Regions from separate parts of the Halomonas bluephagenesis genome, predicted to be linked through region 3. Evidence: predicted binding sites of a transcription regulator. Region 3 holds the regulator's gene; each other region holds the start of a gene.
The links. Region 3 encodes PhoB, which activates phosphate uptake and scavenging genes when phosphate is short. Its sites were predicted from a motif close to TGTCATANNNNTGTCANA; they were not measured.
Positions count from the first base shown of each region.

Region 1: a site for PhoB is predicted at 2,202-2,219, ahead of REH51_RS03330 (DUF6482 family protein). Genes of this name have one in related genera too.
Region 2: a site for PhoB is predicted at 3,534-3,551, ahead of phnD (phosphate/phosphite/phosphonate ABC transporter substrate-binding protein). Genes of this name have one in related genera too.

Region 1 is NZ_CP133631.1:750,131-755,205, forward strand. It holds gene REH51_RS03320 (cryptochrome/photolyase family protein) at 1-1,424, shown strand, start outside; gene REH51_RS03325 (thiol-disulfide oxidoreductase DCC family protein) at 1,421-1,819, shown strand; gene REH51_RS03330 (DUF6482 family protein) at 1,848-2,150, opposite strand; gene REH51_RS03335 (hypothetical protein) at 2,291-2,584, opposite strand; gene dnaB (replicative DNA helicase) at 2,651-4,039, opposite strand; gene rplI (50S ribosomal protein L9) at 4,372-4,818, opposite strand; gene REH51_RS03350 (hypothetical protein) at 4,834-5,075, opposite strand, start outside.
Region 2 is NZ_CP133631.1:2,351,930-2,357,004, reverse strand. It holds gene phnE (phosphonate ABC transporter, permease protein PhnE) at 1-646, opposite strand, end outside; gene phnE (phosphonate ABC transporter, permease protein PhnE) at 678-1,505, opposite strand; gene phnC (phosphonate ABC transporter ATP-binding protein) at 1,502-2,383, opposite strand; gene phnD (phosphate/phosphite/phosphonate ABC transporter substrate-binding protein) at 2,475-3,440, opposite strand; gene REH51_RS10545 (bifunctional diguanylate cyclase/phosphodiesterase) at 3,599-5,075, opposite strand, start outside.
Region 3 is NZ_CP133631.1:1,975,359-1,980,433, forward strand. It holds gene REH51_RS08670 (hypothetical protein) at 351-653, opposite strand; gene phoR (phosphate regulon sensor histidine kinase PhoR) at 953-2,260, opposite strand; gene phoB (phosphate regulon transcriptional regulator PhoB) at 2,263-2,952, opposite strand; gene ubiA (4-hydroxybenzoate octaprenyltransferase) at 3,049-3,939, opposite strand; gene REH51_RS08690 (chorismate--pyruvate lyase family protein) at 3,974-4,555, opposite strand; gene REH51_RS08695 (NAD(P)/FAD-dependent oxidoreductase) at 4,643-5,075, shown strand, end outside.

The sequences.
Region 1 (5,075 bases), 1.2 Mb from region 3:
CCGCCATGCGACACTTTGCTCAGGCGCTGCGCGATAAAGGCTATAACGTTCACTACAGCCGTATTGATGACGCCGATAATACCCAGTCACTCATCGCGGAAGCCGAACGCATTGCGACTCAGTACGGCTGCAATGAAGTGTGCGTGGCAAGACCTGGTGAATGGCGGCTTTGGGATGCCATGCAGCAGCGTCAAGAGGCTTCCTTACCCTGGCGAATAATCGAAGATGACCGTTTTTTCACCTCACCTGATGACTTTTCCAACTGGGCTAAAGGACGTAAACAGCTTCGCTTAGAGTATTTCTATCGAGAGCAGCGCAAACGAACGGGGCTGCTGATGGAAGGCGATACACCCGCAGGTGGTAAATGGAACTTTGATCACGATAACCGTGATCCGATTCATGCATCGCTCAGCTTTCCCTCACTTCCCACCCATTGCCAAGATGCGTTAACCCAGGAAGCGCTCAATGATGCCAAGCACCATTTTAGCGAGCACATGGGGTCTCTGGAGAACTTCAACCTACCCGTCACCCGCCGACAGGCGCTGGTGGATTTAAACCACTTCCTTGATAAGGGGCTGGCCGACTTTGGCCGATATCAGGATGCGATCAGCGACTCAGAACCGTTTCTTTATCACTCCAGGCTGTCGGCGGCGCTCAATATCGGTCTGCTAACACCCCATGAAGTCTGTGAAGCCGCTGAGCAACAGTACCTAGCGGGCCATGCTCCTATCAATGCAGTTGAAGGGTTTATTCGTCAAATACTCGGTTGGCGAGAGTATGTGCGCGGGCTCTATTGGACACAAATGCCGGCTTATAAGCGCGAAAACCAGCTTGGCTTTGAGCGCGAGCTGCCGGCCTTTTATTGGGATGGCAATACCGATATGCGCTGCTTGCAGCGCGCCATTCAAATGACCATCGACAACAGCTACGCTCACCACATACAGCGCTTAATGGTGACCGGCAACTTTGCCCTGCTGTGTGGTGTTAAACCTGAAGCGCTCTGCGACTGGTACTTAGCGGTTTATGCCGATGCCTGCGAGTGGGTTGAGCTGCCTAACACTTTGGGTATGGTGCTGCATGCTGACGGCGGTCTAATGGGCTCCAAGCCTTATTGCGCCTCCGGCAAATATATCGACAAGATGTCTGACCATTGCCAGCACTGTCGCTATTCCCCGAAACAAGTAACTGGCCCAAAAGCGTGCCCATTTAACAGCCTTTACTGGCATTTTCTGGAAACCAACGCTGAACAGCTGAACCGCAACCCACGCATGAAACTGATCTATGGGTCACTCTCACGCATGAAAGATGAAAAGCGTGACGCGATGCGTCAGCAAGCTGAACAGTTTCTTGCCTCACTACCGACCAGCCAAAGCTACGGCCAAGCTCTCCACACGCAAGGCTATTTCTCCAAGGATACTCAATGAGCCGCTTCTCTACGCTTCGTGCAAAGCCACCTGTCACGCTTTACCACGATGGCCACTGCCCTTTTTGCCGCGTGGAAGTCGCGTGGCTTGCAAAGCATCGCCATCAAGAACGCGTCACGCTAGTGGATATTCAGAGTAGTGATTTCAATGCAGCCGATGTAGGACGCAGATTTGACGACATGATGGGGCTGCTGCATGTCAAAGACAGTCAAGGAAATTGGTATATCGGCATGGATGCCAGCCGGGCCCTCTATGCAGTACTGGGCTACCGGTGGCTAGTGTGGCTTTCTTGCTTACCAGGCCTGCGAGGAGTAATGGATGCAGGCTATCGTTTTTTTGCCCGTCGCCGCGTTCGGCTGGGCCAGTGGTGGGATAAGCGTCACGCTAACAAATGAAGACGCCAATGTTAAAGTGCTAACAATGCTAGAACACTAGTGGCATACGCGACGTTAGTGGCGAACTGTAATGAGCATCGCGTCCAATCACTTCATCCTGGGGTACATGCTGCACTAAGTAAGCACGGTGAATACCAGCACGTTTTAGCTCAAGATAAACATCATCTAGTGAGCGAAACAACATTGGCTTACCACGTTGGGTCAGCATATGACGCTCACCCTCAACATCTTCGAGCTCTACTTGGTAAAAGCGGCTACCCGAATGGGTAATAACGCGTATTTCAAAATTATCGTGACCCGCAACAAATTGCTTTAGTTCTTTTAGTTCCATGGTTCCCTCCTATGATTGTTCATCATCATGGGGCACAGCATGACGGTACCCCATGACAATTTTATTACCTTGGCACTAACTGCCTATGACGGCAACATCACAAAAGAGTTCCTGACCAAAACGTCAACTTATTCGTCGAATTATTGATACTCAGACGGGTCGATTGCTTTACCTAACGAGTTGCGGTCTATCCAGTTACCACCTTTAGTTTCCTTGTAACGGAAAACCACTTTATCGCCCACCGTTACCGGCAGCTCTGAATCCTCGGTTTGGTAGCTATATTTTTCCCCTTCAACTACCAGGAAGTAACGATAGAGGTCAGGCATTCCCAACCACTCTTTAAATGGCCCTTCTCGCTCTAGTGACTGCAGTTCCCCACGGCCTTCCAACTTAGGAAGACGCTTACGGTTAACACGTCTAAAACCACCTGCCATTTGCTACTCCTGTCTATCTGCTTCGTCGGGGAGAAGCATTATACGTTCTCCCCCCCAACGCTCAAGTTAATCGCCGAACGCTTCGCCGTAGCTGTCGGGCGCAAGGTCTTCGAAGCGTGTGTATTTACCAATAAATGCCATATGTACCGTACCGATAGGCCCGTTACGCTGTTTACCAATAATCAGCTCAGCAATCCCTTGGTTGTCAGGGTTGTCGGGGTTATACACTTCATCTCGGTAAACAAACGCAATGACGTCGGCATCCTGCTCAATCGCCCCCGACTCCCTCAGATCCGACATGACAGGACGCTTATTGGGGCGCTGCTCCAACGAACGGTTAAGCTGTGAAAGTGCCACAACAGGGCATTGAAACTCTTTTGCCAGCCCTTTCAGCGAGCGTGAAATCTCCGATATCTCACCGGTACGGTTTTCAGAAAAACCAGGAATCTGCATCAGCTGAAGATAGTCAATCATGATCAGCGCCATATTGCCGTGCTCCCGCACCACTCTACGCAAGCGCGAGCGCATTTCGTTAGGTGATAGCGCGGCAGTGTCATCTATAAACAATTGCTTGTCTTTGAGCAGGTTGACCGCCGACGTCAATCGGGGCCAATCTTCATCTTCCAATTGCCCCGAGCGCACTCGGGTTTGATCAATTCGGCCCAGCGAAGAGAGCATACGCAGCATCAGCGATTCCGCAGGCATCTCCATGGAGAACACCATCACAGGCTTATCACTAGCAATAACCGCATGCTCAACCAGGTTCATGGCAAAGGTGGTTTTACCCATTGACGGACGGCCAGCAATAATAACCAAATCTGAGGGCTGTAAGCCTGAGGTCATTTCATCGAGGTCACGAAACCCCGAGGAAAGCCCCGTCATTTCACCTTTTAGATTGAACAGCTCATCAATGCGATCAACGGCTTTGGTGAGTAGCTCGCTCATGCCGATAGGACCACCGGTTTTCGGTCGCTCTTCGGCAATCTGAAATACTAATCGCTCAGCTTCGTTGAGCAGCTCATCAGCAGGCCGACCCTGAGGTGAAAACGCCCCATCAGCAATTTGATTGGCCGCACGGATTAACTTACGCAGCGTCGCCCGTTCGCGAACGATATCGGCATAGGCACGAATATTACTGGCGGAAGGCGTATTGCGAGCCAGCTCAGCTAAGAATGCCAAACCGCCCACGGTATCCAGTTGATCACGGGCTTCTAACGCTTCTGATAGCGTTATAACGTCCAGCGGCTGCCCAGATTCGGCCAAATGAATCATCACATTGAATACCAAGCGATGTTCATAGCGGTAAAAATCATCCGCCACCAACCGCTCCGAGACATTATCCCAGGCCTGGTTATCCAACATTAGCCCACCTAGCACCGACTGCTCCGCCTCAAGAGAATGCGGCGGCAGCTTTATCGCTGCCGTTTCCTGATCAGCAGAAGGCTGGTCCTGCATAGTGAGCTCCTTAATAAAAAAGCGTAGCCAATGACGATGACTATCTTAGCGGGACAATCTCAAACCCACCATAAGCGACTGCCCCACGCCAAGCGACGTTCAAAAAAACTCGACCAACCCTGCAAACATTTTTGACCGATGCTTAGAAACTATATGATTTAAAACGATAAATAATTTAAAAAGAAAAGTAGCTTAAAAGACAAGCTGCTTGAATGACAAAAATCTTAAAAAAGAGAATTTAAAAGACAAGGTTCTTAAAAGACAAGGCTCTTAAAAGACAAAGGGCGCGGGAAAACCCGCGCCCTTTGAGGCGTCAGCGTTGGCGAGAGCGTTTACTCTGCGACAACAACCACGCGGACAACAGCATCTACATCTGCATGCAGGTGTAGAGAGATGTCGTATTCGCCAGTTTGACGAATCGGGCCCTGCGGCATACGTACTTCGCTCTTGGCAACTTCGATGCCAGCAGAGGAAATAGCGTCGGCCAAGTCACGAGGACCGATAGAGCCGAACAGCTTACCTTCATCGCCTGCTTTAGAAACCAACGACAATTCGATGTCGTTAAGCTGCTCAGCACGCGCTTCAGCTTCTGCTTTACGCTCAGCGGCTTTGGCTTCAAGCTCAGCACGCTGGGCTTTGAATGCTTCAACGTTATCTTTGGTTGCCGGCACGGCTAGGCCGTAAGGAACCAAATAGTTACGACCATAACCGGGCTTTACAGTGACTTTGTCACCCAGGCCGCCCAGCTTACCAATGTTGTCGAGCAGAATGACTTCCATCTCGTAAACCTCTTGTCAGTTGCTGCGGGCAAGGCGTGCGCGAACGTTCGCGAATGTATCAATCAGCCCCAACAGCAGCACAATGAGAATCGTGGGCCAGGTCGTGATCAGCAGCACATAAAATGCCACCAGCCACAGCCCGTTCATCCCCTTTATTCCAATAAACCCATGCACTAGCGCAATGCCAGCTACCAGCAGTGGAATCCAACCAAGCATTGCCAAAGCGTGCGCTCCCAACACCATACCCACCACACCAA
Region 2 (5,075 bases), 380 kb from region 3:
GAATGTTGATGTCCCAGCGATATACGCTGATACCCGCAAAAGCAGGCATGACCTGAGGCAGCACACCATAGTTCATCACCTGCAGGCGGCTGGCGCCGGTGGCACTAATCGCTTCAACGGGCGTTGGATGAATCTCTTCAATGGCTTCATAAAGCAGCTTGCCCACAAAGCCAATGGAACGCAGCGCAATGGCAATAATGCCTGCCAAGACGCCAGGGCCAAGAATGGTGACCAGCAGCATGGCCCAAATCAGCGAGTTGATAGAGCGCGATGAGACGATAATGGTGAGAGCCAGGCTACGTATCAGCGGGTGTGGCGTTGTGTTACGCGCTGCTAAAAACGCCACAGGGAACGCCATAACAATGCCCAGTGCCGTGCCTAATGTGGCAATGTTCAGGGTGTCCCACATAGGTTTCCACAGCACGTTAGCGTACTCCCAACGTGGCGGCATCATACGGCTAATTAAGTCACTGCCCTGGCGGCCAGCATCTTCAACAAACACCCACATGGTGTTGTCAGAAATCGCTTTCCAGCACAGCAGAAACAGGCTGACACCTAACAGCCAGGCAGCGAACTGCAGCCACTGGGCTCGGGTGGTGCGCCGCTGCCAAAGTGGCGCCCCTTGGGGAGATGTTGAAACAGGCATAACGTTTCCTCTTATGACAAGCAGCGCGCCGTTACTGTGTCCAGCGGCGAACGTAGCTGGAGGCATACTCACTCATCAGTACAATAGCGATGATAATCAGAAGGATGGCAGCAGATGTGCCGTACTCGTAGCGGCTCAATGAGGTGTTCAGGGTGGCACCGATCCCCCCCGCTCCAACAATGCCAATCACCGACGACTCACGGAAATTGATATCCAGCCGGTACATCGAAAGGCCAATTAAGCGCGGCATCACCTGAGGCTGAATGGCATGGTTCATGGTTTGCCACCAGCTCGCCCCAGTGGCGCGTACGGCCTCCACCTGTCGCCAGTCGAGATCTTCAATATCTTCTGCCAGCAGTTTGGCCATAAAGCCAATGGTGGCAAACGCCAGGGTCAGCATGCCAGCAAACGGTCCAAAGCCGAACATCACTACAAACAGAATGGCGATGATAATTTCCTGGAAGGTACGCGAAACGGCAATAATCGCGCGGCAAACGGCATAAATCGGTAATGGCGAGATATTGCGCGCCGCCCCCCGCCCCACCGGAATTGCCAGCAACACGCCAATCACTGTAGAGGTTAACGTCATGGTCAGACTTTCCAGCAGACCCGCGACAATATCGCTCTGGCGGCTAACGAAGTCCGGCTGTAGAAACGCGCCAAGAAAATTGAGTGCACGTCCGGCACCTTCAGCGACGCGAGCCCAGTTCACTTCCACAGAAGCGAGTGCAAGTACCAGATAAACAATCGCGCCTACCACCAACCCCCAGCGCACTCGCGGGTTATCAATCAATGGTAAGCGCCGCCAGTGGCCTTCACGCGCAGCCTGTTGGCGCGCCAGCGAATTGGTACTGCTCATCGCGCGCCCCCACTCGCCAGGCTTGCTAACGGACGCAGGTCACGGCCAGCATGAGAGCGATGTACTTCGCTCTCTTTCGCTTTCATTTGCGCTTTATCTTCAGTTTCATCATCTTCGGCGGGTTCTGGGGTGGTATCCCAATCCTCTTCACCATAGATGGTGGTGAGAATCTCACCGGTTAGCTCGCTAGGCTGTCCGTCAAATACGATTTCACCAGCTCGCAACCCGACAATACGGTCAGCAAACTGCTTCGCCAACGCGACATCGTGAATGTTGATAATCGCGGCCAGCTCACGCTCGGCACATAGCTCACGAATCAGCCGCATGATCTGCCGCGATGTTTTCGGGTCGAGGCTGGCAGTGGGTTCGTCGACCAGCAGTAGCTTAGGGCTTTGCAACAACGCACGGGCAATACCAACCCGCTGGCGCTGCCCACCGGAAAGCGCATCGGCACGCTTATCAATGGCATGGGGCAAGCCAACCCGTTCCAGCAAGCGAAAGGCTTCAGCCACGGCTTCTTGTGGGTAACGGCGCAAGAAACTACGCCAAAACCCCACATAACCCAGCTGGCCAGAAAGCACGTTCTCCATCACAGTTAATCGATCAACTAGCGCATACTCCTGAAAAATCATACCCATGGAGCGGCGTGCATGGCGCAGACGATTGCCCGAAAGTTTGGTCAGTTCTACATCTTCCAGGCGAATGCTGCCTTGGGTGGGTTCTACCAAACGGTTCACGCAACGAATCAGCGTGCTTTTCCCTGCACCGGATGGCCCGATCAGCGCCATCACTTGTCCTTTGGGTAGCGTCAGTTGAATATCGGTTAGCGCACGATCCCCAGTTGGGTAACGTTTGCCAACACCGGTAAGAGTCAACATGAGAGTGCCTCATTTACGAATATTCGGGTACATAGCAATACGGCCAGAAAGTTGCCTTCCTGGCCGATAGGATTTCAAAACTGCCAGCGTATTAATCGCAGTCGTAGGTCACACCATTGGCATCGGCGATGGTGCGAATGACCGACCAGTTTTCCTGGTAGGTAATCGGGATAAACTGCGCTTCGCCGGAATTAGTAAACTCGGCTTCAAGAGCGGTGCCTTCCCAGTCATAGCTGAAGAAAGCATCTTGAATTTTCTCGGCTAGCTCAGGATTCAAATTATTGGCCAGCCCATAGGCGGTGGTGGGAAACGTTTCTGAGGTGTAGATAATCTCGTAATCACCTTCGTTAACAACGCCACGAGAAATCATCCGCGTACCAACAGAGTTGGCAATGGCAGCGGCTTCGTAGTCTTTGTTCACCACCCCTAAAATGGAGTTGTCGTGGGAACCGGAGAACGCGGTTTCGAAATCCTCGCCTGCTTCTAGCCCGTATTCGGAACGCAGCAGCGCTGAGGGGGCACGGAAGCCAGAGTTAGACGTTTCAGAGGTAAACGCCATCTGGCGCCCTTCCAAATCTTCAACCGATTCAATGCCGCTGCCAGGATAAGTGATGATCTCCATCTCATAGCCAAAGCTGCCATCTTCAGCGGCCATCATGGCAAAGGGGCGGAAACCACCACAGTTAACGGCAACCGGTACGCCGCCCGTATTAAAGCCAGCCACATGCAGGCGACCTGCACGCAGTGCTTCCTGCTGGGCCGCGTTTGACTGAACTGGGAAGAACTGCACCCGCTTGCCGGTGGCATCGCTTAGGTGTTCGAGAAAATCAGCCCAAACATCGGCGTATACGGCGGGGTCTTCAACCGGCGTGTAAGCAAAGACCAAGGTGTCCGGGTCGACCCATTGGGACTCGTCGCTGGGCACGTCGGCAACCATGTCGCCGTCATTATCAACATAGCGCGAAGAGAGATCAGCAGAGGCGCTAACAGCTGCCAGCGCAAACGTGCTAACCACAGCAGCGCTAATCAACGTACGTGTAAGAGTCAGTGGTTGCATACATCACCTAAGCGGGTTGTTTAACAATGCCGCTATGGTGATGCCCAACCATGACAGCGAAGGGACACTAAAATGACAAGGCGATGACCTCTCGGTGACAGCTCAGTGACAGCCCTGTGGTTGAAGACTGAACGATTGAAGACTTAGCGATTGAAGATTCAGTGTCGTTTATTCCCTGCCGGCTCCACACAGCATCCTCGGCGCTCTACGAATAAACTGTTACCCGCTATTTTTTTTGCTTGGTGCTTTAACTCGGAAAGTTGGGCGGCAATGTCCAGTGCTTTGCAGCTGGCGGTATCTGTGACAGGCTTAACGGCAATAGACACGCTCACAAAGGGAATAAACGTGACCGCACCCTGGCGGTTTTCTATATGAATCCCCCCCTGCTTACGATCCGCATTTTCATAAAATCCAGGCGCCATCACTCCAAAAGAGTGCAATATTTGCTGGCAAACACTCTCCCACTGTTCAAGGGGAAGCAGCATCATAAAGTCATCACCGCCAATATGGCCGATAAACCCGCCAGCGCTTTCTACCTGTGCCTGAAGCAGCCGTGACAAGGAAATAATCACGTGGTCGCCGCGTGCATAGCCATAAGCATCGTTAAACGCTTTGAAATTATCTAAATCGACGTAGGCGGCCGCGAACCCTTCGCGCTGATCAAGATAAGTGACCAGCGTTTCGTTTATCAGAATATTACCCGGCAAACCGGTGAGAGGATTGGCATGACGGGCCTGACGCACCTGAATGGCAGTAATTTCGCGCAACAGATCCACAATAGTCCCCATTCCCAGATAGCGACCGTGACTATCCACAATCACGAAATCTTCTTGCTCGATATCGCGGCTATCGGTTAACTGCTGGCTCAGCGCTTCAAGAGACAAATCTGCTTCGGCCACTAGCATTTTAGGGTCCGCTATCTCCAACACGCGACGCTTTGCATATAACGCGTGGCTGTAGGGGTTAGTAAATAGAGTTAAAAACGCATTGCGGCGAACCACGGCTATTGGCACGCCATCTTCTACCACCGCGACGCAACGTAGATTTGTCACTTCACGAAATCGTTCAGCAAGCTCTGGAACAGAGCACGCCGGTGTGATGGCGCTGATGGGACGTAAAATAGAGTGGGCAGTGCGCCCCGCTGGGCTTTTCAGCTGTGTCGTGGCAGGCAACAGCATATGTAGCTGCAAGGGTGGGTGAAGGCTTGGTCGTGCAAAGTAAAACCCCTGTAGCAGCGCCAGCCCTCGGTCTAGCTCCCACAGGCAAAGATGCTCAGCGGCGGTCTCAACCCCCTCAGCAATCAGTTGGCAGTCTAAGCTGCGCGCCACATCTAAAATCGAGCGTAAGAACTCACGTTTAGCCGGCTCTTGATCAATGCCCGAAATAAAGTGGCGATCTAGTTTGACGAAATCAGGACGTAGTTCAGACCAATGCCGCAAGCTGGAATGGCCAGCTCCTAAATCATCCAACGCTACTTGAAAGCCCATGTCTCGATAGTGGGCCACTGCCTGACGCATCAGGTCATAATCGTGAATTGGCACATGTTCAGTGAGCTCAATCACCACCCGTTCAGCAGGCAGGCCGCTCTCTTGAATAAAACTCAGCGTTAAGCCTTCACGGAAGTCACGTTCAACA
Region 3 (5,075 bases):
GCTTCATAAATTTTACATGTGTTTTTTCTTGGCGATATTTGATTCAGCTACCGAACGATCAGTCGTCACAGCCCCGTCTAGTGACACTGATAATACTATACACAAAAAAGTAGGCCCCACCGAAGTGGGGCCTTGAGCACTCTTAGTATCGCGATGCGTAACACTAGCTTCCCATCCATTTGAGGGGCTCCAACCTTGGAATTAACCCTGACTAGCGTGTTGATCGTCGAAAGATTCAATCCTTGAATCTATGAGCATCCCTGCAATTTGACATCCGTGCCTCTGAATAGCTCATCCGTGAGCGTAAGAGTTTTAATACCTTTTGAAAAGATATGTAACTAAAGTTAATGTTACATGCCGCTGTTTTCTTCAGGCAACTCATCTGTGCTGTCAAAGCCTGCCTCTGAATCGCCATGATTCGTTGAGGCTGGATCCATGTCGCTGACATTATCGCCTTCGTCATGGGTCAAATCTTGGCTGGCGTAGTTACCTGCACCGGTTGTGCTTTCGGTTTGGGACTCGACGGGCTGCTCATCTGGGGAAATATTGTTCGCTGGGTCTGCTGGCTCTTGAGCGAATGCCGCGGGGCTAGCAACTAGACCAAACGCTACACTTAAAATACCAGCTTTCTTGAGTAGTTCCTTGGACATCATATTCCGTCTCCTCGATCGCTGTTCAATACTGCCTAAATGGTAAGAAAGATTGCCTTTCGGCTTACCAATTCCTGTGGTTTTTCTCTCTTACCCATACTCTTGCAGACACTATGCCAAAAGGCATAGATAAAATAAAAATTATTAAAAAACATGAATTTAATGAAAAAAATAAATAGGAAAAGCGATTTAAGCCTTTCAAATTAAGAGGGTAAAGTGGTTAAAAATGGCACATGAGCATTATTTGACCATTCTTATATGACAACATGGCACACTTGTACAATATATGTATTCAAACAGTATTAAGCGAGGTGGGGTTCGCTTTCGACAACGCGGGATGACGGAAAAACACAGCGAAAGAGGGCCCCTTCGCCAGGGAGAGATTCAATTTGTAGCAGCGCATCATGTCTCAGCAACACGTGTTTCACAATCGCTAGGCCAAGGCCCGTACCACCAGTTGCCGTGCTACGTCCTTTATCAACACGATAAAAGCGTTCGGTTAAGCGTGGGATATGAACAGGATCTACCCCCTCGCCGTCATCATCGACTTCAATGCAAGCACCGCCATTCGGTAGGGTTTTCCAGCGAAGCGTTATCTGACTACCCTCCGGGGTATATCGCACGGCATTAAAGACAAGGTTAGAAATAGCGCTATGCAGCTCCTGCTCACTACCAACTAATCGCGCATCGTTCTCAAGCACGACTTGAACATTGTGCTGTCGATTAGACAGCGCTAGCGCATCGCGGCGGATACTCTCGAGCATTGGCCCCAGCGCCAGCGCGTGATGATCTTCTCCACCTTGGTCAATTTCTAACCGAGAGAGCAATAGCAAATCGTTGACTAAGTTTTGCATCCGCTTCGTCTGCTCTTCCATTTGAGCAATACCTCGGCCCAAACGTGGTGGAAGTTGCTCTTTCAAGTCGCCGTAGGTTTCCAAATACCCCGTTAGTACCGTTAGTGGAGTGCGCAGTTCATGGGAAACGTTGGCGACAAAATCACGACGCATCTGCTCTAAACGATGCAAGCGGGTAATATCCCGCGCCATGACCAAGCGTTCATCATCACCATAGAGGGTAATTTGATATTGAAGGATACGCCGTTCATCGATGGGCGACGTTAAGGTCAGCGGCTCACCGTATTTACGCGCATTAAAGTAGCTGATAAATCGCGGGTCACGAAGTAGGTTGGTAATGTGCTGGCCACGGTCATGGGCTGTTTGCAGGCCCAGCATTTCTGTCGCGGCGCTGTTCCACCACTCAAGGTCTCCGTGCCGATCAAGCATGACGACACTATCACGCATTGCTTCGGATGATTCCTGAATACGTGCAAGGGTGGCACGTAAACGGTTCTGAGTAATTCGCTGGCTCTTTTGGTAGCGATACAAGCGATCGAACAGCTCGCCCCACATACCGCTCGCAGCAGGTGGCTCATCATGGGGATGAAGCGTTAACCACTTAAAGAGCGCACGCAGTTGACGCAGTTGATAAACCAAGCAAACGGCTAAGCCCGCAGCAAATCCTAGACCAGGCAGCCCCAGCAGCCACCCCAGGCACGCGCCTAGGGCAGCCAACCACGCAACCCGCCATAACTCTCGGCTCCACAGGCGCACCGTTACACCCGCGCGGAAAAACGGTACCCAGTGCCTCTCACCGTTTGAATGAGACTCTGGTGAGCTTCCCCTAAGGCCTTACGTAGACGTCGGATGTGAACATCTACCGTCCGTTCTTCAACATATACGTTACCGCCCCACACCTGGTCGAGCAGTTGGCTACGGGTATAAGCACGCTCTTGGTGGGTCATGAAAAACTGCAGCAATCGGTATTCCGTAGGCCCCATTTCCAAGGCCTTACCGTAAGCACTCACACGGTGGCTCACCGGGTCTAATAGCAAGCCGTTAATTTCGATAGGATCTTCGACACCACGGGGGGTGGTACGTCGCAATACCGCTTTCAAGCGCGCCACCAGTTCGCGGGGAGAGAAAGGCTTGGTGATATAATCGTCTGCCCCGGCCTCTAGACCTTGAATCTTGTTATCTTCTTCGCCTTTAGCAGTCAGCATAATGATAGGCACTTCGGCAGTGGCTTCTTCACGCTTTAAACGCCTTGCAAGCTCAATACCGCTGGTGCCCGGCATCATCCAGTCCAGCAAAAGTAGATCTGGCTGGTGGTCAACCATCATTGCGTGGGCATCCTGGGCGTTATCCGCTTCAAGCACGCGATAGTCAGCCATTTCCAGCGCCACAGCGATCATCTCGCGGATAGGCGCCTCATCATCGACAATCAAAACGGTCTTGGCGGTCATTCCAGGGCCTCACGGTGTTCAATGAAAGGTAACTCAAAGACATGTCAGTGACGATAACACCATGACTTGATGACAATTCTATGACATAGAGGATATTTAGCCAGTTATTGGCCACCAACTTAGTGCAATACCTGCAAAAATTAACAATCCAGACCAATGATTATTAAGGAATGCCTGGAAGCAGCGATCACGCTCACGGTCAGCAATTAACCGCTGTTGGTGGGCAAACGTAGCGGCCATACCTGCTAGCCCAAGCCAGAAAAAACCACCTAAACCAACACGCCATCCTACCCAGGCAAGTAATCCCAGTGTCATCACTTGCAGCACACCAATTATCAAACGGTCAGCGCTACCAAACAGCACCGCGGTAGATTTAATGCCAATTTTAAGGTCATCGTCGCGGTCGACCATGGCATATTGGGTATCGTAGGCAACGGTCCACAACACATTCGCGCTAAACAATAGCCATGCTTCAAACGGTACATGGCCCAATACCGCACCAAATGCCATGGGTATCGCCCAAGAGAACGCAGCCCCCAAGACCACCTGGGGAAAGTGGGTATAGCGTTTCATAAACGGGTAGATAAACGCTAAGACAACACCGCCTATCGAAAGCAGCACCGTAAACCAGTTGGTCAATAGCACTAAAACGAAAGCAGTGGCTACCAGCGCGATAAACAGCAGCTGAGCCTCGGTTTCACTGATACGGCCAGTGGCTAGCGGACGATGCTTAGTGCGCTTTACATGACCATCGAAATGGCGGTCAGCGTAATCATTGACCACGCAACCCGCGGCGCGCATAACGTACACGCCGGCAATAAAGATCAGCAGCACATTTCGCCCAGGCACGCCCTCTGCCGCTAGCCACAGTGCCCATAAGGTGGGCCACATCAATAGCCAAGTACCAATCGGGCGGTCCAACCGCATTAAATGTAAGAAACCTGCCACTCGGGCCCATCCCGTTGGCCGCAACAGAGAACGATCCATGCTTACCTCTCAAAAAGAAAACGCTGGCGATAGCCTAGCGCGAAGGCAGGCCAAGATCATCAGCCATGGTCGATAAAAAGTACTCCTGCACCAAGAGTGACAACCCACTATGCTGAAACACTGAGCGTCGCCCCCATACGCTGTCTAAAAGTGAAGCTGACTGTTCGGCGACAAAGCGTGGCTGATGGCAGGGGGCATAGAGCGGCCCACGCACCAAATCAGGCTGTTGAAATAACCAACTGCCTAATGAGCGCTCGCCAAGTCCTTCTAATCCCTTCCCTTGCAATTGGCTGAGTGGTGCTACTGAGCGCGCGACTACCCACGGCATATCATCCAAACACAGCGCCACTTCTCTCAGCCATGCATAGCGGCGTGGTTCAATTCCCAGTGCTAGCGCTTCATCCCGCAAGGGTAAACCAATCGTTTGACGAAGCAATTGCACCCGAAACGCTTTTGTACCGCCTGCAACGGTTAGCCGCGATGTTAAGGAATCCGTCGATGCTACCCACTGCCACCACGAAGCGCTCATCGCAGGACGAGCCGCAGCAACGGGGAGCCAGTGAGGAAATAGCAGGTGAGGAAATAGAGAGGCTTGCCGAACAGTAGGGGCGATCACCAGGGTCTCCAAGGCGGTCAATACAGAGAAAGCTAGTGTAACATGGTGACCTCACTGGCTTTTGTTCCACCGACTTTTGGTGACTGCATGCCCGCACACGAGACACCGTTATCTCCCCGTTCGCGTTCAGCGCTGATTATTATTGGCACCGGTATGGCGGGGGTTGGCCTTGCCCGCGCCCTACGACGACATGGCGATACACGTACCATTACCCTTATCAGTGCTGATAGTGGCGATGATTATAGTAAACCATTGCTCTCCACTGGCTTTGCGAAACGCTTAACGCCAGACCAACTCGCCCAACGTGACGCCCGCGACGTCGCAAAGGAACTCAATGCCGAGTTGATTACCCACACCCAGGTCGTGCAACTGCATGTGGATAACCAACGCGTAGAACTCAGTAATGGCCACCAGCTCCACTATGACGATCTAGTGCTAGCCACTGGTGCGGCGCCCCGTACGCCTTTCAGCGTGCCCGAAAGTGTCGCCAAACGATGTTTCACGGTGAACGACTTAGACG